2 regions of the Neobacillus sp. SAB-20_R2A genome follow, and region 2 is predicted to be linked to the other one. Evidence: a T-box and tRNA genes for the amino acid it is inferred to sense, from the RefSeq annotation. Region 2 holds a T-box; the other holds one or more tRNA genes.

Region 1 (6,120 bases), 230 kb from region 2:
AGCGTTTTTTCGTACATAATTCTGCCCTCATATTGCTAAGGCAAGCTCATCGAAGCTTGCCTCTTTTATTTTTTCAGGGGGAAACTTGATCTTGGAAGGTAGAGCAAGGCGGTTGAAGGCCAAAACGGGTTGGAACTAGGAGTGAAATGTCCTTGATAGGCGTTATGAAGGACAAAACAAAAGAAGAAACGGACGAAAATGTCCTTCATAAGTAAGTGAAAGGAAGAGAGTACTGATCTACCGTATTATGAAACCCCTGCGCTAATTTGATACAATAAGTGTTAAAAGGAAATTGGAGGTAAAGTTGTGACCGAAACAATAGTAAAAGACGAACAGTTACTAGGAAAAATTGCCGCTGAATTGGCAATCAATCATAAGCAAGTAAGAAATGTCATTTCCTTACTTAATGAAGGAAATACTGTCCCATTTATCGCTCGCTATCGGAAAGAAATGACCGGTGCCCTGGATGAGGTGCAAATCCGGAACATTCTAGAACGCTGGCAATACATACAAAACCTCGAACAAAGAAAAGAAGAAGTTCTCCGGATCATTGCGGAACAAGGAAAGCTGACCGAAGAGCTCCAGCAAAGCATCGTAAAAGCTGAAAAGCTCCAAGAGGTAGAAGATTTATACCGTCCCTATAAACAAAAAAGACGAACCAAGGCTACTATAGCTAAAGAAAAAGGCCTTGAGCCGCTGGCCGAATGGTTACTGACACTCCCAAAAGAAAGTGTTGAAGAAAAGGCGAAAGAATTTTTATCGGAAGAAAAAGAGGTTCTTACAATAGAAGATGCGCTAGCCGGTGCAAAGGATATCATTGCGGAAATGGTGTCAGACGATGCGGAAGGCCGCAAGTGGATTCGTCGGGAAACCTTCAAATCTGGTACGGTTGTCTCTGTTGTAAAGGAAACGGAAAAGGACGAGAAAAACGTTTACGAAATGTACTATGAATACGAGGAACCGGTAAATAAAATCGTTCCGCACCGAATCCTTGCCCTAAACCGCGGTGAAAAAGAAGACATTCTAAGAGTATCTATTAAAATGAACCCAGATATCATCATTTCGTATTTGTCCAGAAAATGGGTTAAAAAGGAGCACTCGCCGGCAGCCCCATTGGTATTAGAAGCAATCGAAGACGGCTACAAAAGATTAATCCAGCCATCTATTGAGCGAGAAATCCGCAGTGAATTGACTGTAAAAGCAGAGGAACAGGCCATTCATATATTCTCAGAGAATTTGAGAAACCTTCTCCTCCAGCCGCCGTTAAAGGGAAAAATCGTCTTAGGTGTCGACCCGGCCTATCGGACAGGCTGTAAGCTGGCGGTTGTGGATGAAACCGGGAAAGTCCTAAAGATTGATGTCATTTACCCGCACCCACCGAAAGCGAAGCCCGAGGAAGCAAAAGACAAGTTTATTAAAATATTGCGGGACTATAAGGTTGAGATGGTTGCGGTCGGAAACGGGACCGCCTCAAGAGAGACAGAGCAATTCGTAGCTGATATTTTAAAAGAAGTTAAGGGAGAAATATTTTATCTAATTGTGAATGAGGCCGGGGCAAGTGTGTATTCTGCTTCCGATCTTGCAAGAGAGGAATTCCCTAACTTCCAAGTTGAAGAACGGAGTGCCGTGTCAATTGCCCGCCGTCTGCAGGACCCGCTTGCGGAATTGGTTAAGATAGATCCGAAATCAGTAGGCGTCGGCCAATACCAGCATGATGTATCTCAGAAACTTTTGTCCGAATCACTCCATTTCGTCGTGGAAACGGCAGTTAACCAGGTCGGAGTGAATGTGAATACTGCCTCGTCTTCTTTGCTGCAGTATGTTGCCGGCCTTAATAAAACAGCAGCCAATAATATTGTGAAAATGCGCGATGAGGAAGGGAAATTCACCAGCCGCTCGCAATTAAAGAAGGTTCCTCGCCTTGGTGCAAAGACCTATGAACAAGCGGTGGGCTTCCTGCGGGTATTAGATGGAAAACAGCCGCTGGACCGGACCGGAATTCACCCGGAAAATTACAAAGAGGTAGAAAAACTCCTTAAAAACCTAGGCTTTACAACTGCTCACCTAGGGTCTGAAGAGTTGATATCTGCCTTGAACGGACTTGATTTGAAGTCTGTTTCTGAAGAGTTATCCATTGGTGAGTTAACATTGAAGGATATTGTTGACGCACTTGTAAGACCGGAACGTGATCCACGTGACGACCTGCCGCGTCCGCTTTTGAAAAAAGATGTTTTAAAACTGGAAGACCTAAAATCCGGAATGGAGCTCCAAGGTACAGTCAGAAATGTTGTTGATTTTGGAGCCTTTGTAGATATTGGTGTTAAACAGGACGGGCTTGTTCATATCTCAAAACTAAGTACTCGATTCGTCAAACATCCGCTCGATATTGTTTCAGTAGGGGATGTAGTAACCGTCTGGGTAGATTCGGTTGATATGAAAAAAGGCCGGGTAGCACTAACGATGCTTCCTCCAGCAAAATAAACGAAAACACTGCTTGCTTAGCAGTGTTTTTTTCTGTAAAAAAACCAGCATTGATTTAACATCTTAATTTGATATCGATTTTTTTCATAAAATGCTCTTTTCATTTGGTTTTGAAACCAAGTAGGCATAAATTAAACCTCCCGAAAAGTTTCTCCACAAGGGTATATACAATATATGCTATAATAGGTTGTCACGTTCGCAAAGAAAGTGAGGGAACCTTAAATGAAGGATTCGGAGCTTCAGTTGATGGTGGAAAAAATCTCGATGGAGTACTTTGGGAAGCCATTCAAACATAAGGCATCCTTTAATTCTCGGCTCAGATCAACTGGCGGCAGATATCTTTTGGGGACACATAATATCGAAATTAATAAAAAGTATTTGGAGCAGCTTGGCGAACAAGAATTAATTGGGATCATCAAACACGAACTAGTTCACTATCATCTTCACCTTGAAGGCAAGGGATACAAGCATCGTGATTTAGATTTTAAAATACTCTTAAAAAAGGTGGGAGCACCAAGGTTTTGCAATCAGCTTCCGGATGTCCCGAAAAGAAAATGTAAAGCTAAAAAAATACTTTTATATAAATGCACAAAGTGCAGCCTTCCATATCAGCGCAGAAGAAGCATTGATACAAGTCGCTATGTTTGTGGAAATTGTAAAGGGAAATTAGAAAAGGTCAAAGAATATCTTTTGGAATGAAAGTTTGAAGAACCATTTATTTCTATGAAAATTCGTATTGACTTTAGATAAAGACGTCATTATAATTTAAAGAGTCGATAGGGCAACGCCTTATTGGACTAGCTTCATATTTGCTATTATTCCGCAGTAGCTCAGTGGTAGAGCTATCGGCTGTTAACCGATCGGTCGCAGGTTCGAGTCCTGCCTGCGGAGCCATATTGGGGAAGTACTCAAGTGGCTGAAGAGGCGCCCCTGCTAAGGGTGTAGGTCGCGTAAGCGGCGCGAGGGTTCAAATCCCTCCTTCTCCGCCAGGTTAAAATATTGGCCCCTTGGTCAAGCGGTTAAGACACCGCCCTTTCACGGCGGTAACACGGGTTCGAATCCCGTAGGGGTCATCAGGAATGGGGAATGAAACAAATTCATTTCCTGTTTCTTTCTCTCTTGAAAAATAAATAAATTGGGCTATAGCCAAGCGGTAAGGCAACGGACTTTGACTCCGTCACTCGTAGGTTCGAATCCTGCTAGCCCAGCCATTTTTATGCGGGTGTGGCGGAATTGGCAGACGCACCAGACTTAGGATCTGGCGCCGCAAGGCGTGGGGGTTCGACTCCCTTCACCCGCACCAATAATTTCCTGTTGAAAAACCTCAGGAAACATGTTATGATTTTCTTTGTCACTAATTTAAAATGCGGTCGTGGCGGAATGGCAGACGCGCTAGGTTGAGGGCCTAGTGGTGGCAACACCGTGGAGGTTCAAGTCCTCTCGGCCGCACCAAAAAATATATTGACATAATAAATCGAATGTGATAAGATATAAAAGTTGATTAAAAAGAGCGCCCGTAGCTCAATTGGATAGAGCGTCTGACTACGGATCAGAAGGTTATGGGTTCGACTCCTGTCGGGCGCGTTCTAAAGTCTAACTCCAATATCGGGAAATAGCTCAGCTTGGTAGAGCACTTGGTTTGGGACCAAGGGGTCGCAGGTTCGAATCCTGTTTTCCCGACCATCACAATTTTATATGCGGGTGTAGTTTAGTGGTAAAACCACAGCCTTCCAAGCTGTTGTTGTGGGTTCGATTCCCATCACCCGCTCCACTTTAGAAAAATAGTTCTTTGAAAACTAAACAAACAAAAACGTCAACAAACAATAATTATTCATTTCTTCTGAAATGAAGCCAACGTAACATTTTTGAGCTAATCAACTCAACTTTATTGGAGAGTTTGATCCTGGCTCAGGACGAACGCTGGCGGCGTGCCTAATACATGCAAGTCGAGCGAATCACTGGGAGCTTGCTCCCGGTGGTTAGCGGCGGACGGGTGAGTAACACGTGGGCAACCTGCCTGTAAGACTGGGATAACTTCGGGAAACCGGAGCTAATACCGGATAATTTCTTCCCTCACATGAGGGAAGGTTGAAAGTCGGTTTCGGCTGACACTTACAGATGGGCCCGCGGCGCATTAGCTAGTTGGTGAGGTAACGGCTCACCAAGGCGACGATGCGTAGCCGACCTGAGAGGGTGATCGGCCACACTGGGACTGAGACACGGCCCAGACTCCTACGGGAGGCAGCAGTAGGGAATCTTCCACAATGGACGAAAGTCTGATGGAGCAACGCCGCGTGAGCGATGAAGGCCTTCGGGTCGTAAAGCTCTGTTGTCAGGGAAGAACAAGTATCGGAGTAACTGCCGGTACCTTGACGGTACCTGACCAGAAAGCCACGGCTAACTACGTGCCAGCAGCCGCGGTAATACGTAGGTGGCAAGCGTTGTCCGGAATTATTGGGCGTAAAGCGCGCGCAGGCGGTCCTTTAAGTCTGATGTGAAAGCCCACGGCTCAACCGTGGAGGGTCATTGGAAACTGGGGGACTTGAGTGCAGAAGAGGAAAGCGGAATTCCACGTGTAGCGGTGAAATGCGTAGAGATGTGGAGGAACACCAGTGGCGAAGGCGGCTTTCTGGTCTGTAACTGACGCTGAGGCGCGAAAGCGTGGGGAGCAAACAGGATTAGATACCCTGGTAGTCCACGCCGTAAACGATGAGTGCTAAGTGTTAGAGGGTTTCCGCCCTTTAGTGCTGCAGCTAACGCATTAAGCACTCCGCCTGGGGAGTACGGCCGCAAGGCTGAAACTCAAAGGAATTGACGGGGGCCCGCACAAGCGGTGGAGCATGTGGTTTAATTCGAAGCAACGCGAAGAACCTTACCAGGTCTTGACATCCTCTGACACTCCTAGAGATAGGAATTTCCCCTTCGGGGGACAGAGTGACAGGTGGTGCATGGTTGTCGTCAGCTCGTGTCGTGAGATGTTGGGTTAAGTCCCGCAACGAGCGCAACCCTTGATCTTAGTTGCCAGCATTCAGTTGGGCACTCTAAGGTGACTGCCGGTGACAAACCGGAGGAAGGTGGGGATGACGTCAAATCATCATGCCCCTTATGACCTGGGCTACACACGTGCTACAATGGATGGTACAAAGGGCAGCGAAGCCGCGAGGTGGAGCCAATCCCATAAAACCATTCTCAGTTCGGATTGCAGGCTGCAACTCGCCTGCATGAAGCCGGAATCGCTAGTAATCGCGGATCAGCATGCCGCGGTGAATACGTTCCCGGGCCTTGTACACACCGCCCGTCACACCACGAGAGTTTGTAACACCCGAAGTCGGTGGGGTAACCGTAAGGAGCCAGCCGCCTAAGGTGGGACAGATGATTGGGGTGAAGTCGTAACAAGGTAGCCGTATCGGAAGGTGCGGCTGGATCACCTCCTTTCTAAGGATATAAGCTGGACATATGAGCCAGACAATACATGTTTGTTTGATTGTTTCTTGTTTGTTTAGTTTTGAGGGAATTATCTCTCAAAACTTTCGTTCTTTGAAAACTAGATAATCGTATAGAAGAAGTAACCAAGTAAGAACCGAGTAATCGCCATTTTAGTTTTTCTCTCTTATTTTTAAGAGTAAGTAAAACCTTTTA
Region 2 (17,276 bases):
GGAAATCGTTGATAATAGTATTGACGAGGCACTTGCAGGTTACTGTGACGAAATCAATGTCACGATTGAAGAAGATAACAGCATTACGGTAACGGATAACGGGCGCGGTATTCCAGTCGACATCCAAGAAAAAATGGGCAGACCTGCCGTTGAGGTCATTATGACAGTTCTCCATGCCGGAGGAAAGTTTGGCGGCGGAGGTTATAAGGTTTCAGGCGGACTGCACGGTGTTGGTGCATCGGTTGTTAATGCCCTATCTACTGAGCTGGAAGTCTATGTACATCGTGACGGCAAAATTCACGAAATAAAATTTGAACGCGGTAATGTCGCTTCTGAACTAAAGGTGGTTGGAACAACCGACAAAACTGGAACCATCACCCATTTTAGGCCGGACGGAGAAATTTTCACAGAAACACTTGAGTATGAATTTGACATTCTGGCAACACGCCTTCGTGAACTTGCATTCCTTAACCGGGGAATCAAAATCACCATAGAAGATAAGCGTGTCGAAAATAAACGCAATGAGTATCATTATGAGGGCGGAATTAAATCCTATGTGGAGCATTTAAACCGGACAAAAGAGGTCATTCTTGAAGAGCCTATCTACATGGAGGGCGAAAAGGATGGAATCAGCGTTGAGGTTGCCCTGCAATACAATGAAGGCTATACAGATAACATCTACTCATTCGCCAATAATATTCATACGTACGAAGGCGGTACCCACGAATCTGGTTTTAAAACGGCATTAACGAGGGTTATTAATGATTATGCCAGGAAAAACAATCTGATTAAAGAAAGCGATGCAAACCTTTCCGGTGAGGATGTTCGCGAAGGCCTGACAGCGATTGTTTCGATTAAGCATCCGGACCCGCAATTTGAGGGGCAAACGAAAACGAAACTCGGAAATTCTGAAGTCAGGGCGATAACAGATACCGTTTTTGCTCAGCATTTTGAAAAGTTCTTGTTAGAAAATCCGATGGTTGCTAAAAAGATTGTCGATAAAGGTCTAATGGCGGCAAGAGCAAGGCTCGCTGCCAAAAAGGCAAGGGAATTGACCCGCCGCAAGAGTGCGCTAGAAGTATCTAGTTTACCCGGGAAATTGGCAGACTGTTCTTCTAAAGACCCATCAGAAAGCGAATTATATATCGTTGAGGGTGACTCAGCAGGTGGTTCAGCGAAACAAGGACGCGACCGTCATTTCCAAGCAATCCTGCCGCTTCGCGGTAAGATTCTGAACGTTGAAAAGGCTCGTCTTGATCGGATTCTTTCCAATAATGAAGTCCGGGCAATGATTACAGCCATTGGCACTGGGATTGGTGAGGATTTTGATATTGGAAAAGCCCGCTACCATAAAGTCATCATCATGACAGATGCGGACGTCGATGGCGCCCATATTCGTACGCTGCTGCTGACCTTCTTTTACCGCTATATGAGGAAAATTATCGAGGCGGGTTATGTATATATCGCCCAGCCGCCTCTTTACAAAGTGCAACAGGGGAAACGGATAGAATATGCCTATAACGACAAGGAACTTGACAAGATTTTTGCCGAGCTGCCAAGTCAGCCTAAGCCTAATATTCAGCGCTATAAAGGTTTGGGAGAAATGAATCCTGAACAGTTATGGGAAACAACCATGGATCCAGGTACGAGAACGATGCTTCAGGTAAGTCTTGAAGATGCAATCGAAGCGGATGACACCTTCGATATGCTGATGGGGGAAAAGGTCGAACCACGTCGGAATTTTATCGAAGAAAACGCTCAATACGTGAAAAACTTAGATATATAACATAAATGAAAACTCGCCGATTGGCGAGTCCGATAGGACGAAGATAGAGGTGTAGTTGAATTTATGCGTTAGGAAATTATAATTTGTGGAAATTTATAATTTCCTATTAGCTAAAAAAAGGGAAAAAGGGTAGAGGTGTCCACTATCCTCCTTTTTTATTTTAGGTGACACCCTAATAGGAGGTACCAATTATGGCTGAAACACCAAATTCTCAGGTAAAAGAAATTAATATTAGCCAAGAAATGAAATCTTCGTTTCTTGACTATGCAATGAGTGTTATCGTTTCACGTGCCCTTCCGGATGTTCGTGATGGCCTGAAGCCAGTTCACCGCCGTATTCTTTATGCTATGCACGATCTAGGAATTCATGCGGACAAACCATATAAAAAGTCAGCCCGTATTGTCGGCGATGTTATTGGTAAGTATCACCCGCATGGTGACTCCGCCGTTTATGAAACAATGGTCCGGATGGCGCAGGATTTCAACTATCGCTATATGCTTGTCGATGGCCACGGGAACTTCGGGTCGGTTGACGGTGATGCAGCTGCGGCGATGCGTTACACTGAATCAAGAATGTCGAAAATCTCAATGGAATTATTAAGAGATATTAACAAAGACACGATTGATTATCAAGATAACTATGATGGTGAGGAAAGAGAACCGGTTGTCTTGCCAGCGCGGTTCCCTAACCTATTAGTGAACGGTACAACCGGAATTGCCGTTGGGATGGCAACCAACATCCCGCCTCATCAGCTTGGCGAGACGATCGATGCGGTCTTGGCTGTCAGCCATGACCCTGACATTACCACTCAGGAGCTGATGGAGATCATCCCGGGGCCTGATTTCCCTACTGGAGGGATCATCTTAGGCCGAAGCGGCATCCGCAAGGCTTATGAAACCGGACGGGGTTCTATTACAATAAGGGCTAAAGTGGAAATTGAGCAGAAGTCTAATGGTAAAGAGGTCATTATTGTTAATGAGCTTCCCTACCAGGTAAATAAGGCAAAACTGATTGAAAAAATAGCGGAATTGGTCCGTGATAAAAAGATTGATGGCATCACTGACTTGCGCGATGAATCAGACCGCCGCGGAATGCGGATTGTCATTGAAGTTCGTAAGGATGCCAACGCCAATGTTCTGTTGAATAATTTATACAAGCAGACTGCCCTGCAAACCAGCTTTGGAATTAACACCCTAGCACTTGTGAATGGGCAGCCAAAGGTGCTAAGCCTAAAGCAATGTTTAGTCTATTATTTAGAGCATCAAAAGGTAGTCATTCGCCGCCGTACTGCATTTGAATTGCGTAAGGCCGAAGCAAGGGCACATATTTTAGAAGGTCTGCGGATCGCACTTGACCATATTGACGCTATCATTACGTTAATCCGCAACTCGCAAACGACAGATATCGCCCGTGAAGGGTTAATGACCCAATTTAATCTTTCAGAAAAACAAGCCCAGGCCATCCTTGATATGCGCTTGCAGCGTCTAACAGGCTTGGAAAGAGAAAAGATTGAAGATGAATATCAGGAGCTTGTAAAACTCATTGCAGAGTTAAAAGCCATTTTAGCGGACGAGGAAAAAGTCCTTGAAATTATCCGCGAAGAACTTCTTGAAATAAAAGAACGTTTCAATGATAAACGCCGCACTGAGATCGCAGCAGGCGGAATTGAAAACATTGAGGACGAGGATTTGATTCCACGCGAAAACATCGTCATCTCATTAACTCATAACGGTTATATTAAGCGTCTCCCTGTCTCCACGTACCGCGCACAAAAACGCGGCGGCCGCGGAATCCAAGGTATGGGCACCAATGAGGATGATTTTGTTGAGCATTTGATCACAACTTCAACCCATGATACGATTCTCTTCTTTACTAATAAGGGGAAGGTTTATCGTTCCAAAGGTTACGAAATTCCGGAGTACGGCCGCACGGCGAAAGGCATTCCGATTATCAATCTGCTGGGTATCGAAAAAGGTGAATGGGTAAATGCAATTATCCCTGTTGAAGAATTTGTGGACGATTGGTTCCTGTTCTTTACCACAAAAGAAGGTGTCTCCAAGCGGTCACCGCTGTCATCCTTTGCTCATATCCGGAATAACGGACTAATCGCCATAAGTCTGCGTGAGGGCGATGAGCTTATTTCTGCCCGTATGACCGACGGCAGCAAGCATATTATTATCGGTACGAGTAAAGGTATGCTGATCCGCTTCCCGGAAACAGATGTCCGTTCGATGGGCCGCACCGCCACAGGTGTAAAAGGCATTACCTTGGACAGTGATGATGAGGTTGTCGGCATGGAAGTGCTTGAGGAAGATAATGAAGTGCTGATTGTAACGAAAAATGGCTATGGAAAGCGGACTGCTGCTGCTGAGTACCGCATTCAAGGCCGCGGCGGGAAAGGTATTAAGACCTGTCATATTACAGATAAGAACGGTGAGCTTGTTTCGATGAGAGCGGTGACCGGCGAAGAGGACTTGATGTTGATTACAACAGGCGGGGTCTTAATTCGTATTGATGTAGCCGGCATTTCTAAAATGGGCCGGAATACACAGGGTGTAAAACTAATCAGCCTTGGTGATGAAAAGAATGAATATGTGGCAACCGTAGCTAAAGTAGAAAAAGAAGAAGTCCAGGAAAATGAAAGTACAGAGGAAACAGAAGAAGACGCATCAGGTGAAAACTCAGATGTGAATCTCAATTCTGATGAAGAATAACATAAACGGAGCACTGTAATAGGTGCTCCGTTTTCTGTATTTAACAGTACTTTTGAATTTATTATATTTATATAGTAAAAAATGATTAAAACATGTTGACTTTAACTTAGACGGGTGGTATATTTATAAAGTCGCTTCTGAGCGATAGAGAAATTGACCTTTGAAAACTAAACAAACAAAAACGTCAACAAACAATAATATTCATTTCTTTTGAAATGAAGCCAACGTAACATTTTTGAGCTAATCAACTCAACTTTATTGGAGAGTTTGATCCTGGCTCAGGACGAACGCTGGCGGCGTGCCTAATACATGCAAGTCGAGCGAATCACTGGGAGCTTGCTCCCGGTGGTTAGCGGCGGACGGGTGAGTAACACGTGGGCAACCTGCCTGTAAGACTGGGATAACTTCGGGAAACCGGAGCTAATACCGGATAATTTCTTCCCTCGCATGAGGGAAGGTTGAAAGTCGGTTTCGGCTGACACTTACAGATGGGCCCGCGGCGCATTAGCTAGTTGGTGAGGTAACGGCTCACCAAGGCGACGATGCGTAGCCGACCTGAGAGGGTGATCGGCCACACTGGGACTGAGACACGGCCCAGACTCCTACGGGAGGCAGCAGTAGGGAATCTTCCACAATGGACGAAAGTCTGATGGAGCAACGCCGCGTGAGCGATGAAGGCCTTCGGGTCGTAAAGCTCTGTTGTCAGGGAAGAACAAGTATCGGAGTAACTGCCGGTACCTTGACGGTACCTGACCAGAAAGCCACGGCTAACTACGTGCCAGCAGCCGCGGTAATACGTAGGTGGCAAGCGTTGTCCGGAATTATTGGGCGTAAAGCGCGCGCAGGCGGTCCTTTAAGTCTGATGTGAAAGCCCACGGCTCAACCGTGGAGGGTCATTGGAAACTGGGGGACTTGAGTGCAGAAGAGGAAAGCGGAATTCCACGTGTAGCGGTGAAATGCGTAGAGATGTGGAGGAACACCAGTGGCGAAGGCGGCTTTCTGGTCTGTAACTGACGCTGAGGCGCGAAAGCGTGGGGAGCAAACAGGATTAGATACCCTGGTAGTCCACGCCGTAAACGATGAGTGCTAAGTGTTAGAGGGTTTCCGCCCTTTAGTGCTGCAGCTAACGCATTAAGCACTCCGCCTGGGGAGTACGGCCGCAAGGCTGAAACTCAAAGGAATTGACGGGGGCCCGCACAAGCGGTGGAGCATGTGGTTTAATTCGAAGCAACGCGAAGAACCTTACCAGGTCTTGACATCCTCTGACACTCCTAGAGATAGGAATTTCCCCTTCGGGGGACAGAGTGACAGGTGGTGCATGGTTGTCGTCAGCTCGTGTCGTGAGATGTTGGGTTAAGTCCCGCAACGAGCGCAACCCTTGATCTTAGTTGCCAGCATTCAGTTGGGCACTCTAAGGTGACTGCCGGTGACAAACCGGAGGAAGGTGGGGATGACGTCAAATCATCATGCCCCTTATGACCTGGGCTACACACGTGCTACAATGGATGGTACAAAGGGCAGCGAAGCCGCGAGGTGGAGCCAATCCCATAAAACCATTCTCAGTTCGGATTGCAGGCTGCAACTCGCCTGCATGAAGCCGGAATCGCTAGTAATCGCGGATCAGCATGCCGCGGTGAATACGTTCCCGGGCCTTGTACACACCGCCCGTCACACCACGAGAGTTTGTAACACCCGAAGTCGGTGGGGTAACCGTAAGGAGCCAGCCGCCTAAGGTGGGACAGATGATTGGGGTGAAGTCGTAACAAGGTAGCCGTATCGGAAGGTGCGGCTGGATCACCTCCTTTCTAAGGATAATGCAGCCCTTTAGGGCTGATAATAAGGTTGACTGTTTTTTGTTTGTTTAGTTTTGAGAGGTTAATTCTCTTTGAATATGTTTTGTGGGCCTATAGCTCAGCTGGTTAGAGCGCACGCCTGATAAGCGTGAGGTCGATGGTTCGAGTCCATTTAGGCCCACCATTTAATTTTACAGTGAATATTGGGGGATTAGCTCAGCTGGGAGAGCGCCTGCTTTGCACGCAGGAGGTCAGCGGTTCGATCCCGCTATCCTCCACCAATATCGTTCTTTGAAAACTAGATAATCGTAAAAGAAGAAGTAACCAAGTAAGAACCGAGTAATCGCCATTTTAGTTTTTCTCTCTTATTTTTAAGAGTAAGTAAAACCTTTTAGGTTAAGTTAGAAAGGGCGCACGGTGAATGCCTTGGCACTAGGAGCCGATGAAGGACGGGACTAACACCGATATGCTTCGGGGAGCTGTAAGTAAGCGCCGATCCGGAGATTTCCGAATGGGGAAACCCACTGTTCGTAATGGAGCAGTATCTTTACCTGAATACATAGGGTATTGAAGGCAGACCCGGGGAACTGAAACATCTAAGTACCCGGAGGAAGAGAAAGCAAACGCGATTCCCTGAGTAGCGGCGAGCGAAACGGGAACAGCCCAAACCGAAAGGCTTGCCTTTCGGGGTTGTAGGACACTCAACATGGAGTTACAAAGGAACGGGGTAGATGAAGCGGTCTGGAAAGGCCGGCCATAGAAGGTAAAAGCCCTGTAGTTGAAACTTCGTTCCCTCCTGAGTGGATCCTGAGTACGGCCGGACACGTGAAATCCGGTCGGAAGCAGGGAGGACCATCTCCCAAGGCTAAATACTCCCTAGTGACCGATAGTGAACCAGTACCGTGAGGGAAAGGTGAAAAGCACCCCGGAAGGGGAGTGAAAGAGATCCTGAAACCGTGTGCCTACAAGTAGTCAGAGCCCGTTCATGGGTGATGGCGTGCCTTTTGTAGAATGAACCGGCGAGTTACGATTGCATGCGAGGTTAAGTTGAAGAGACGGAGCCGCAGCGAAAGCGAGTCTGAATAGGGCGAATTAGTATGTAGTCGTAGACCCGAAACCAGGTGATCTACCCATGTCCAGGGTGAAGTCCAGGTAACACTGGATGGAGGCCCGAACCCACGCACGTTGAAAAGTGCGGGGATGAGGTGTGGGTAGCGGAGAAATTCCAATCGAACTTGGAGATAGCTGGTTCTCTCCGAAATAGCTTTAGGGCTAGCCTCACGTAGTTAGAGTCTTGGAGGTAGAGCACTGTTTGGACTAGGGGCCCTCATCGGGTTACCGAATTCAGACAAACTCCGAATGCCAATGACTTATCCGTGGGAGTCAGACTGCGAGTGATAAGATCCGTAGTCAAAAGGGAAACAGCCCAGACCACCAGCTAAGGTCCCAAAGTATACGTTAAGTGGAAAAGGATGTGGAGTTGCTTAGACAACCAGGATGTTGGCTTAGAAGCAGCCACCATTTAAAGAGTGCGTAATAGCTCACTGGTCGAGTGACTCTGCGCCGAAAATGTACCGGGGCTAAACGTATCACCGAAGCTGTGGGTGGACACCTTGTGGTGTCCGCGGTAGGAGAGCGTTCTAAGGGCGTTGAAGCTAGACCGTAAGGACTGGTGGAGCGCTTAGAAGTGAGAATGCCGGTATGAGTAGCGAAAGATGAGTGAGAATCTCATCCACCGTATGCCTAAGGTTTCCTGAGGAAGGCTCGTCCGCTCAGGGTTAGTCGGGACCTAAGCCGAGGCCGAAAGGCGTAGGCGATGGACAACAGGTTGATATTCCTGTACCACCTCTTTATCGTTTGAGTGATGGGGGGACGCAGGAGGATAGGGTAAGCGCACTGCTGGATATGTGCGTGCAAGCAGTTAGGCTGGTGAATAGGAAAATCCGTTCACCTTAAGGCTGAGCTGTGATGCCGAGGGAATTATAGTACCGAAGTTCCTGATTCCACACTGCCAAGAAAAGCCTCTAGCGAGATAAAAGGTGCCCGTACCGCAAACCGACACAGGTAGGCGAGGAGAGAATCCTAAGGTGAGCGAGAGAACTCTCGTTAAGGAACTCGGCAAAATGACCCCGTAACTTCGGGAGAAGGGGTGCTTTTTGGGGTGAATAGCCCCGAAGAGCCGCAGTGAATAGGCCCAGGCGACTGTTTAGCAAAAACACAGGTCTCTGCAAAGCCGCAAGGCGAAGTATAGGGGCTGACGCCTGCCCGGTGCTGGAAGGTTAAGAGGAGGGGTTAGCGCAAGCGAAGCTCTGAATCGAAGCCCCAGTAAACGGCGGCCGTAACTATAACGGTCCTAAGGTAGCGAAATTCCTTGTCGGGTAAGTTCCGACCCGCACGAAAGGCGTAACGATCTGGGCACTGTCTCAACGAGAGACTCGGTGAAATTATAGTACCTGTGAAGATGCAGGTTACCCGCGACAGGACGGAAAGACCCCATGGAGCTTTACTGTAGCCTGATATTGAATTTTGGTACAGCTTGTACAGGATAGGTAGGAGCCTGAGAAGCCGGAGCGCCAGCTTCGGTGGAGGCGTCGGTGGGATACTACCCTGGCTGTATTGAAATTCTAACCCGCACCCCTCATCGGGGTGGGAGACAGTGTCAGGTGGGCAGTTTGACTGGGGCGGTCGCCTCCTAAAGTGTAACGGAGGCGCCCAAAGGTTCCCTCAGAATGGTTGGAAATCATTCGCAGAGTGTAAAGGCACAAGGGAGCTTGACTGCGAGACCTACAAGTCGAGCAGGGACGAAAGTCGGGCTTAGTGATCCGGTGGTTCCGCATGGAAGGGCCATCGCTCAACGGATAAAAGCTACCCTGGGGATAACAGGCTTATCTCCCCCAAGAGTCCACATCGACGGGGAGGTTTGGCACCTCGATGTCGGCTCATCGCATCCTGGGGCTGTAGTCGGTCCCAAGGGTTGGGCTGTTCGCCCATTAAAGCGGTACGCGAGCTGGGTTCAGAACGTCGTGAGACAGTTCGGTCCCTATCCGTCGTGGGCGCAGGAAATTTGAGAGGAGCTGTCCTTAGTACGAGAGGACCGGGATGGACGCACCGCTGGTGTACCAGTTGTCTTGCCAAAGGCATCGCTGGGTAGCTATGTGCGGACGGGATAAGTGCTGAAAGCATCTAAGCATGAAGCCCCCCTCGAGATGAGATTTCCCATAGCGTCAAGCTAGTAAGATCCCTGAAAGATGATCAGGTTGATAGGTCAGAGGTGGAAGCGCGGTGACGTGTGGAGCTGACTGATACTAATCGATCGAGGACTTAACCAAGTCATAATTAAGTAAGGTGAACTCGTTTTTACTAAACTTCTTCTGCGTTATCTAGTTTTGAGGGAATGAAACCTCTAATTCAATAGGTCCGGTAGCAATGGCGAGAAGGTCACACCCGTTCCCATCCCGAACACGGAAGTTAAGCTTCTCAGCGCCGATGGTAGTTGGGACGCAAGTCCCTGTGAGAGTAGGACGCTGCCGGGCAAACAAAGAGACAACCATTTTCAGGTTGTCTTTTTTTGTTGGTTATTTATGCTTGAATGATGCATGAGAACCGTCCCCGTGCCTCACTTTTCCATCAAGTAGTCATAGACTAGAAAAGGCCCTTTTTTTAGTGTGATGTGTAAAAAGGTTTTGATGAAGGGGTAGTCGTGGTTGGGCATCATTTTGGTTAGTTCGCTCCACCATTCTGTTTCATAACGGGCGATCATGCTTAAGTTGTATAACAATAAATAGTGGATCAGCAGTTCCGGGAAGTTGAAAAGCTTCCCTTTGTTTATTGGAAGTGTCCAGCACCCTTCTTCCATATGAAATTTTAAAGGGGAAATGGCTGATACCGGATTGTTATTCAAAATTAAATGGATTCCTTCATCAGCAGAGAATTCCACCCCGTTAGCAAATTTCGAGGCAAGAAACTCTTTAAATCGACTCCCGGTCATATGATAGGTATCCAGTATTTTCTCGGGAATATGGAGCTGGCTGCCGTTGCTATGTAGTTTTTCAAAGCTGTTTTTCCTCATAAGTATGAAGAATAATTCATCGAGTTCAGGTATAAGCTGTAGTAATTCCTCCATTAGGACTTTTTCCCCTTCAAGCTGTTTCATGTGAAACAATTTTTCTGACATAAATGGAAAAAGTCCATTTTTTTGTAATTTCACTTCGTCTTGAAAAAATAAATAATTTTGCTTTTTTCTTTTTCTGGTGGAAACACCGTGTGCCAATACCGCTGTTGTTTCCGGATAGGATGGATCTACGGTTAAGATGCAGGCTTTTATTAAATGGACAAGGCCATAGAAAAGCAATATAGGTTTAATAACCAGCGGGGCTTTTTCTGCCTGTTCATAATAGATTTGCCCATGTTCGAGATAATATAAAAAGGCATATCCATTCTCATAGCTCTTTTGTTCAGGATTCTCAATATTCGCCTTTAGATAGCTATTTTTCAAATAGTGCTGACAGTATTCAGCTGAAAAAAAGCATGAGTAGCTTTTCCAGCCTTTAAATGGCGTATTCAAAGCAGATCACCTTTTTCAGAAAAATCTTACTAATATTTCTTCCTTGACAGTATTTTGTCCAATTGATAACCTACAAATAATATTTTTTGACCTGGAGGCTGTTAATATGTGGGAAAGTAAGTTCGCAAAAGAAGGATTAACGTTTGATGATGTATTATTGATTCCTGGCAAATCAGAGGTGCTGCCACGCGACGTGAGTTTGCAGGTGGAGTTAACTCCTGCGGTAAAGCTCAATATTCCAGTTATAAGTGCAGGTATGGACACAGTCACGGAATCCGAAATGGCAATTGCTATGGCCCGCCAAGGCGGCCTTGGGATTATTCATAAGAATATGACCATCGAACAGCAGGCTGAACAGGTTGAAAAGGTTAAGCGCTCAGAAAGCGGCGTTATCACTGATCCGTTTTTCCTGACTCCTGAACACCAAGTATTTGATGCAGAGCATCTAATGGGGAAATATCGTATTTCAGGTGTTCCAATCGTTAACAACATGGAGGAACAGCGTCTGGTTGGCATTATCACCAACAGGGACCTTCGTTTTATTCAGGATTACTCTTTCAAGATCTCTGATGTCATGACGAAGGAAAATCTAATTACTGCTTCAGTTGGGACAACCTTGAAGGAAGCTGAACAAATTCTTCAAAAGCATAAAATTGAAAAGCTGCCTCTTGTGGATGATCAGGGAGTGTTAAAAGGTTTAATCACAATTAAGGACATTGAAAAAGTGATTGAGTTCCCAAATTCCGCAAAGGACAGCCAAGGTCGTCTATTGGCAGGAGCTGCAGTTGGGGTGACAAGCGATACGATGAAACGGATCGACAAGCTGGTGAAGGCTAATGTTGATGTAATCGTAGTCGATACCGCACACGGGCATTCCAAGGGTGTGCTAGACACTGTAAGGCAAATTAGAGCTGCCTACCCTAACCTTGCGATTATCGCCGGAAACGTAGCCACTGCAGAGGGAACCAGGGCCTTAATCGAAGCCGGAGTAGATGTCGTTAAGGTTGGAATTGGACCAGGTTCGATTTGTACGACACGCGTTGTAGCTGGTGTCGGAGTACCGCAAATAACAGCTGTTTATGACTGTGCTGGTGAAGCCATGAAACACGGGAAAACGATTATTGCGGACGGTGGTATTAAATACTCTGGTGATATCGTCAAAGCTTTGGCAGCAGGCGGACATGCCGTGATGCTGGGAAGCATGCTTGCAGGGGTAACAGAAAGCCCTGGAGAAACAGAAATTTTCCAAGGACGCCGCTTTAAGGTATACCGCGGCATGGGTTCAGTAGCAGCAATGGAAAAGGGTTCTAAAGACCGTTATTTCCAAGAGGACAATAAAAAGTTTGTCCCAGAAGGCATCGAAGGACGCCTTCCGTACAAAGGACCATTGGCAGATACCATTTATCAATTAGTCGGCGGCTTACGTGCAGGTATGGGCTACTGTGGTACGAAAAACCTAGAAGAATTACGAATGAACGCGCAATTCGTTAAAATGACCGGTGCCGGCTTACGAGAAAGCCACCCGCACGACGTTCAAATCACCAAAGAAGCACCAAACTACTCAATGTAAATTAAGTGAAGCAGGAGCAGACCTTTCCGTCTGCTCCTATTTTTTTATCCAAATTTGTTTGGAGCGGAAATCAACTACTAGTACGTATGTAAAAAGCCCTATCTATTTCTAGCAGTCTATCAAAATTGGCAAAAGAATGCTTCGATGCTCTCTCTATGATTTATAAAGCAGTTATGTTAAAATAACCAAAGTGTAAAAAATCATGGAGGGCGTTAATGTGAATAAACATGTTTTTAAAAAGTATCTTGCCAGTGCAATGGCCGTTATTTTGTTCTTCAGCCTTTTTGCCGGCATGGGCCAAGATAAAGCGGAGGCAGCCGCGGCGTTAAACATCAACGCGGACGGTGCCATATTAGTAGATGCTGAATCAGGCAAAGTGTTATACGAAAAAAATGCTGATACTGTCATGGGGATTGCCAGCATGACAAAAATGATGACTGAATATCTTTTACTAGATGCCATTAAACATGGAAAAGTGAAATGGGATCAGGAATATAACGTCAGTGATCTTGTTTATAAAATTTCCCAAGACCGCGCATTGTCGAATGTTCCATTGCGCCAGGACGGCACATATAAAATCCGCGAGTTGTATGAAGCGATGGTCATTTATTCTGCCAATGCAGCAACGATTGCTATTGCCGAAACAATTGCCGGGTCTGAAACTAATTTTGTGAAAATGATGAATGAAAAAGCTAAAAAGTTAGGCTTAAAGGATTATAAATTTGTAAACTCATCAGGTTTAAATAATGCCGAATATCGTGGCATGCATCCGGAAGGCAGCGGTGAAACAGACGAAAACGTCATGTCTCCAAGAGCGGTAGCGAGTCTTGCCTTCCACCTAGTTAATGAATATCCTGAAGTGTTAAAGACGGCAAGCATACCGAAGAAAACTTTTCGTGAAGGCACTTCTGACGCAATTAATATGATCAACTGGAACTGGATGCTTCCTTCTTTGGATTATGGATATAAAGGTGTCGACGGACTTAAGACGGGTACCACCGATTTTGCCGGCTACTGTTTTACCGGTACTGCCAGCCGTGATGGCAAACGGTTTATCACAGTTGTGCAAAATGCTAAAGATGCGAGCGGCAAAGGGGACTATAAGGCCCGCTTCGATGAGACCAAGAAAATGTTTGACTATGCATTTGCCAATACAACAAAAGAAACTATTGTACCAAAGCACTATCAGGTAAAGGGCCATAAAACGATACCTGTTATTAAGGGGAAGAATGACCAGGTAAAAGTTTATACAAAGTCAGCCATCAATATGGTCATTGAAAATGGCGAAAAGGAAAATTATAAACCGGTACTGGTATTAGATAAAAATAAAATTAACAAAAAAGGTGAGCTAACAGCACCGATCAAAAAAGGTGATAAGGTCGGCTATCTAACAATAGAGCCTAAAAACAGCGATAAGGTCAACTTTTTAACTGAGGAAGGCAAAAGCAAATTACAAGTAGATGTCATTGCAGCCCAAGATGTTGAGAAGGCAAATTGGTTTGTTCTAATGATGCGGGGCATCGGAGGATTTTTCGGTGATGTCTGGGGAGGCATCTCCTCCACTGTTAAAGGCTGGTTCTAATTAGCTCTAAAGAACCTATAAGTAAAATGTTGGAAAGGATTCTTGTCTTGACAGGAATCCTTTTTTGTTGCTTTAATGATTTTATGGAATAAATAATTCAAATCGAATTAATAGGAATTTTCTAAATAATCAACGTTTTTGACGTGGAAAAACAAGGGGGATTTACAAATGAAAACAGGTACGGATCGGGTAAAACGTGGGATGGCAGAAATGCAAAAAGGCGGCGTCATCATGGACGTTGTTAATGCAGAACAGGCAAAAATTGCTGAGGAAGCAGGCGCAGTAGCGGTAATGGCGCTAGAGCGCGTACCTTCTGATATTCGTGCAGCTGGCGGCGTTGCTAGAATGGCAGATCCTCGAATTGTCGAAGAGGTTCTTAACGCTGTTTCAATCCCTGTTATGGCTAAGGCTCGTATCGGCCACATTGTGGAAGCACGTGTACTTGAAGCACTTGGTGTAGACTATATCGATGAAAGTGAAGTATTAACACCTGCTGATGAAGAGTTTCACTTATTAAAGAGTGACTTTACTGTTCCATTTGTATGCGGCTGCCGTGACTTGGGCGAGGCTGCCCGACGTATTGGCGAAGGAGCATCTATGCTTCGTACAAAAGGCGAACCGGGAACTGGCAACATCGTCGAAGCTGTCCGCCATATCCGCAAGGTTAACGCACAGATTCGCAAGGTTGTAAGCATGAACGAAGATGAACTTATGACAGAAGCAAAGCTATTAGGTGCACCATTTGAATTATTGCTTGAAATTAAGCGCAATGGCCGCCTTCCTGTTGTTAACTTTGCTGCTGGTGGTGTTGCAACACCTGCTGATGCAGCGTTAATGATGCAATTAGGTTCAGACGGTGTATTCGTTGGCTCTGGTATCTTTAAATCAGAAAACCCTGCGAAATTTGCAAGAGCGATTGTTGAAGCAACAACTCATTACCAAGACTATAAATTGATTGCTGAACTTTCAAAGGATCTTGGAACTCCAATGAAGGGTATCGAAATTTCTTCATTAGCCCCTGAAGCTCGCATGCAGGAGCGTGGATGGTAAAATGATTAAAATTGGCGTTCTCGCATTACAAGGAGCAGTTCGTGAGCATATTCAATCATTAGAAGCTTGTGGTGTCGAAGCCGTTGCCATTAAACACAAAGAGGAATTAAAAGACGTTGATGGCCTTATTCTCCCTGGTGGAGAAAGCACGACAATGCGCCGCCTGATCGATAAATATGATTTTATGGATTCCTTAAAGGAATTTGCCCGGGAAGGTAAACCGATGTTCGGTACCTGTGCAGGCCTTATTCTTTTGGCAAAAAACATCGTCGGATACAGTGAGCCTCACCTAGGTGTGATGGACGTTACGGTTGAACGCAACTCCTTCGGACGCCAGGTGGATAGCTTCGAGGCTGACCTCGCTGTGAAAGATGTCGCGGGTGACTTCCCAGCAGTCTTTATCCGGGCCCCGCATATCGTAGAGGCAGGCGAAGAGGTCGAGATTCTTTCGAAGCATGATGGCCGCATTGTTTTAGCGCGTGAAGGGCAATTTTTAGGCTGTTCGTTTCATCCAGAACTAACGGATGACCATCGTCTTACAGCTTACTTTGTTGAGATGGTAAAAGAAGCAAAAAATCAAAAACAGCCTGTATAGATTGGTTGCTTTTGGCAAATAAATATAGTACTCTAAGTTATACAAATTAGAAATATGCAAAAGCAATGAGAGGAACTAGTAACAAGAGATTTATTCTAAAGAGAGCCGGTGGCTGGTGTGAACCGGTGAATAAGACTTGTGAATCCCTCCTCGAGTAGAGTGCGGAACACCTCATCACGAGGCTAGTAAGGACTCTCGGTGAAAAACCGTTACATTTTTAAGGTGGACAGATTCGTCTGTCAACCAGGGTGGTATCGCGGGTTAACTCTCGTCCCTGTTTTAGGGGCGGGAGTTTTTTGTTTGCCCTCGGATAAATAATAAAGGAGTGTTTAAGCATGTTGGATTTGAAGTATTTAAGAGCCAATTTTGCCGAAGTTAAAGAAAAGCTGCAGCATCGCGGTGAAGATTTAACAGACTTAGGCCGATTTGAAGATTTAGACGTTAAACGGCGCGAATTAATTGTCGAAGCGGAAAAACTGAAATCCAAGCGGAATGAAGTTTCTCAGCAAGTTGCAGTATTAAAACGTGAGAAGCAGGATGCCGATCACCTTATAAAGGAAATGCGTGAGGTTGGCGACCGCATCAAGGAACTCGACGATGAACTAAGAGGCGTTGAGGAGACATTAGAGCTATTATTGCTTAGCATTCCAAATATTCCCCATGAAACTGTGCCTATTGGCGAGACAGAAGACGATAACGTAGAAATCCGCAAATGGGGCCAGGTCCGCGAGTTCGGCTTTGAGGCGAAACCGCATTGGGATGTAGCTGACCATTTGGGAATTCTTGATTTTGAACGAGCAGGAAAGGTGACCGGCAGCCGCTTTGTTTTTTATAAAGGTCTTGGTGCCCGCCTTGAGCGTGCGTTAATAAGCTTCATGCTTGACCTCCATGTCGATGAGCATGGTTACACAGAGATACTGCCTCCATATATGGTGAATCGTACCAGCATGACTGGAACAGGCCAGCTGCCAAAGTTTGAAGAGGATGCCTTTTTAATTGAAAGCGAGGACTACTTCCTAATACCGACCGCAGAGGTACCAGTCACCAATTATTACCGCGATGAAATTTTAAGCGGCGAAGAGCTGCCAATCCGCTTTGCAGCCTACAGCGCTTGCTTCCGTTCTGAAGCTGGTTCTGCAGGGCGTGACACAAGGGGATTAATTCGCCAGCACCAATTCAATAAGGTTGAGCTTGTGAAGTTTGTAAAGCCAGAGGATTCTTATCAGGAGCTGGAAAAACTGACTGCTGATGCCGAAAAGGTTCTTCAATTACTGGAATTGCCGTATCGTGTGTTAAGCATGTGTACAGGTGACCTGGGCTTTACTGCGGCGAAAAAATACGATATTGAAGTGTGGATCCCGAGCTATGGAACTTACCGTGAAATTTCTTCTTGCAGTAATTTTGAGGCGTTCCAGGCAAGACGTGCTAACATCCGCTTCCGCCGCGACCCTAAGTCAAAACCGGAGCATGTGCATACACTTAATGGCTCTGGCCTCGCGATCGGCCGTACGGTTGCAGCTATTCTGGAAAACTACCAGCAGGATGACGGCAGTGTCGTAATTCCAGCCGTGCTGCGTCCATATATGGGTGGCCGCGACGTCATAAAGCCGTAATAAACAATG

Evidence for each region. The T-box of region 2 lies ahead of serS (serine--tRNA ligase). A T-box ahead of a tRNA ligase gene usually reads a tRNA of that ligase, here a tRNA-Ser.
Region 1: it encodes a tRNA-Ser, which carries the amino acid that the T-box ahead of serS (serine--tRNA ligase) is inferred to sense. The anticodon was not compared.

The regions. Positions count from the first base shown of each region.
Region 1 covers NZ_CP145895.1:238,282-244,401, forward strand. The annotation lists gene V5M37_RS01290 (Tex family protein) at 307-2,481, shown strand; gene cmpA (cortex morphogenetic protein CmpA) at 2,499-2,609, opposite strand; gene V5M37_RS01300 (SprT family protein) at 2,704-3,180, shown strand; tRNA gene V5M37_RS01305 (tRNA-Asn) at 3,301-3,375, shown strand; tRNA gene V5M37_RS01310 (tRNA-Ser) at 3,380-3,470, shown strand; tRNA gene V5M37_RS01315 (tRNA-Glu) at 3,483-3,554, shown strand; tRNA gene V5M37_RS01320 (tRNA-Gln) at 3,618-3,692, shown strand; tRNA gene V5M37_RS01325 (tRNA-Leu) at 3,700-3,784, shown strand; tRNA gene V5M37_RS01330 (tRNA-Leu) at 3,848-3,933, shown strand; tRNA gene V5M37_RS01335 (tRNA-Arg) at 3,992-4,065, shown strand; tRNA gene V5M37_RS01340 (tRNA-Pro) at 4,088-4,164, shown strand; tRNA gene V5M37_RS01345 (tRNA-Gly) at 4,179-4,252, shown strand; rRNA gene V5M37_RS01350 (16S ribosomal RNA) at 4,367-5,916, shown strand.
Region 2 covers NZ_CP145895.1:4,631-21,906, forward strand. The annotation lists gene gyrB (DNA topoisomerase (ATP-hydrolyzing) subunit B) at 1-1,786, shown strand, start outside; gene gyrA (DNA gyrase subunit A) at 1,978-4,500, shown strand; rRNA gene V5M37_RS00040 (16S ribosomal RNA) at 4,756-6,305, shown strand; tRNA gene V5M37_RS00045 (tRNA-Ile) at 6,401-6,477, shown strand; tRNA gene V5M37_RS00050 (tRNA-Ala) at 6,499-6,574, shown strand; rRNA gene V5M37_RS00055 (23S ribosomal RNA) at 6,688-9,622, shown strand; rRNA gene rrf (5S ribosomal RNA) at 9,710-9,826, shown strand; gene V5M37_RS00065 (YaaC family protein) at 9,910-10,857, opposite strand; gene guaB (IMP dehydrogenase) at 10,964-12,427, shown strand; gene V5M37_RS00075 (D-alanyl-D-alanine carboxypeptidase family protein) at 12,684-14,009, shown strand; gene pdxS (pyridoxal 5'-phosphate synthase lyase subunit PdxS) at 14,178-15,059, shown strand; gene pdxT (pyridoxal 5'-phosphate synthase glutaminase subunit PdxT) at 15,061-15,654, shown strand; T-box leader at 15,711-15,933, shown strand; gene serS (serine--tRNA ligase) at 15,990-17,267, shown strand.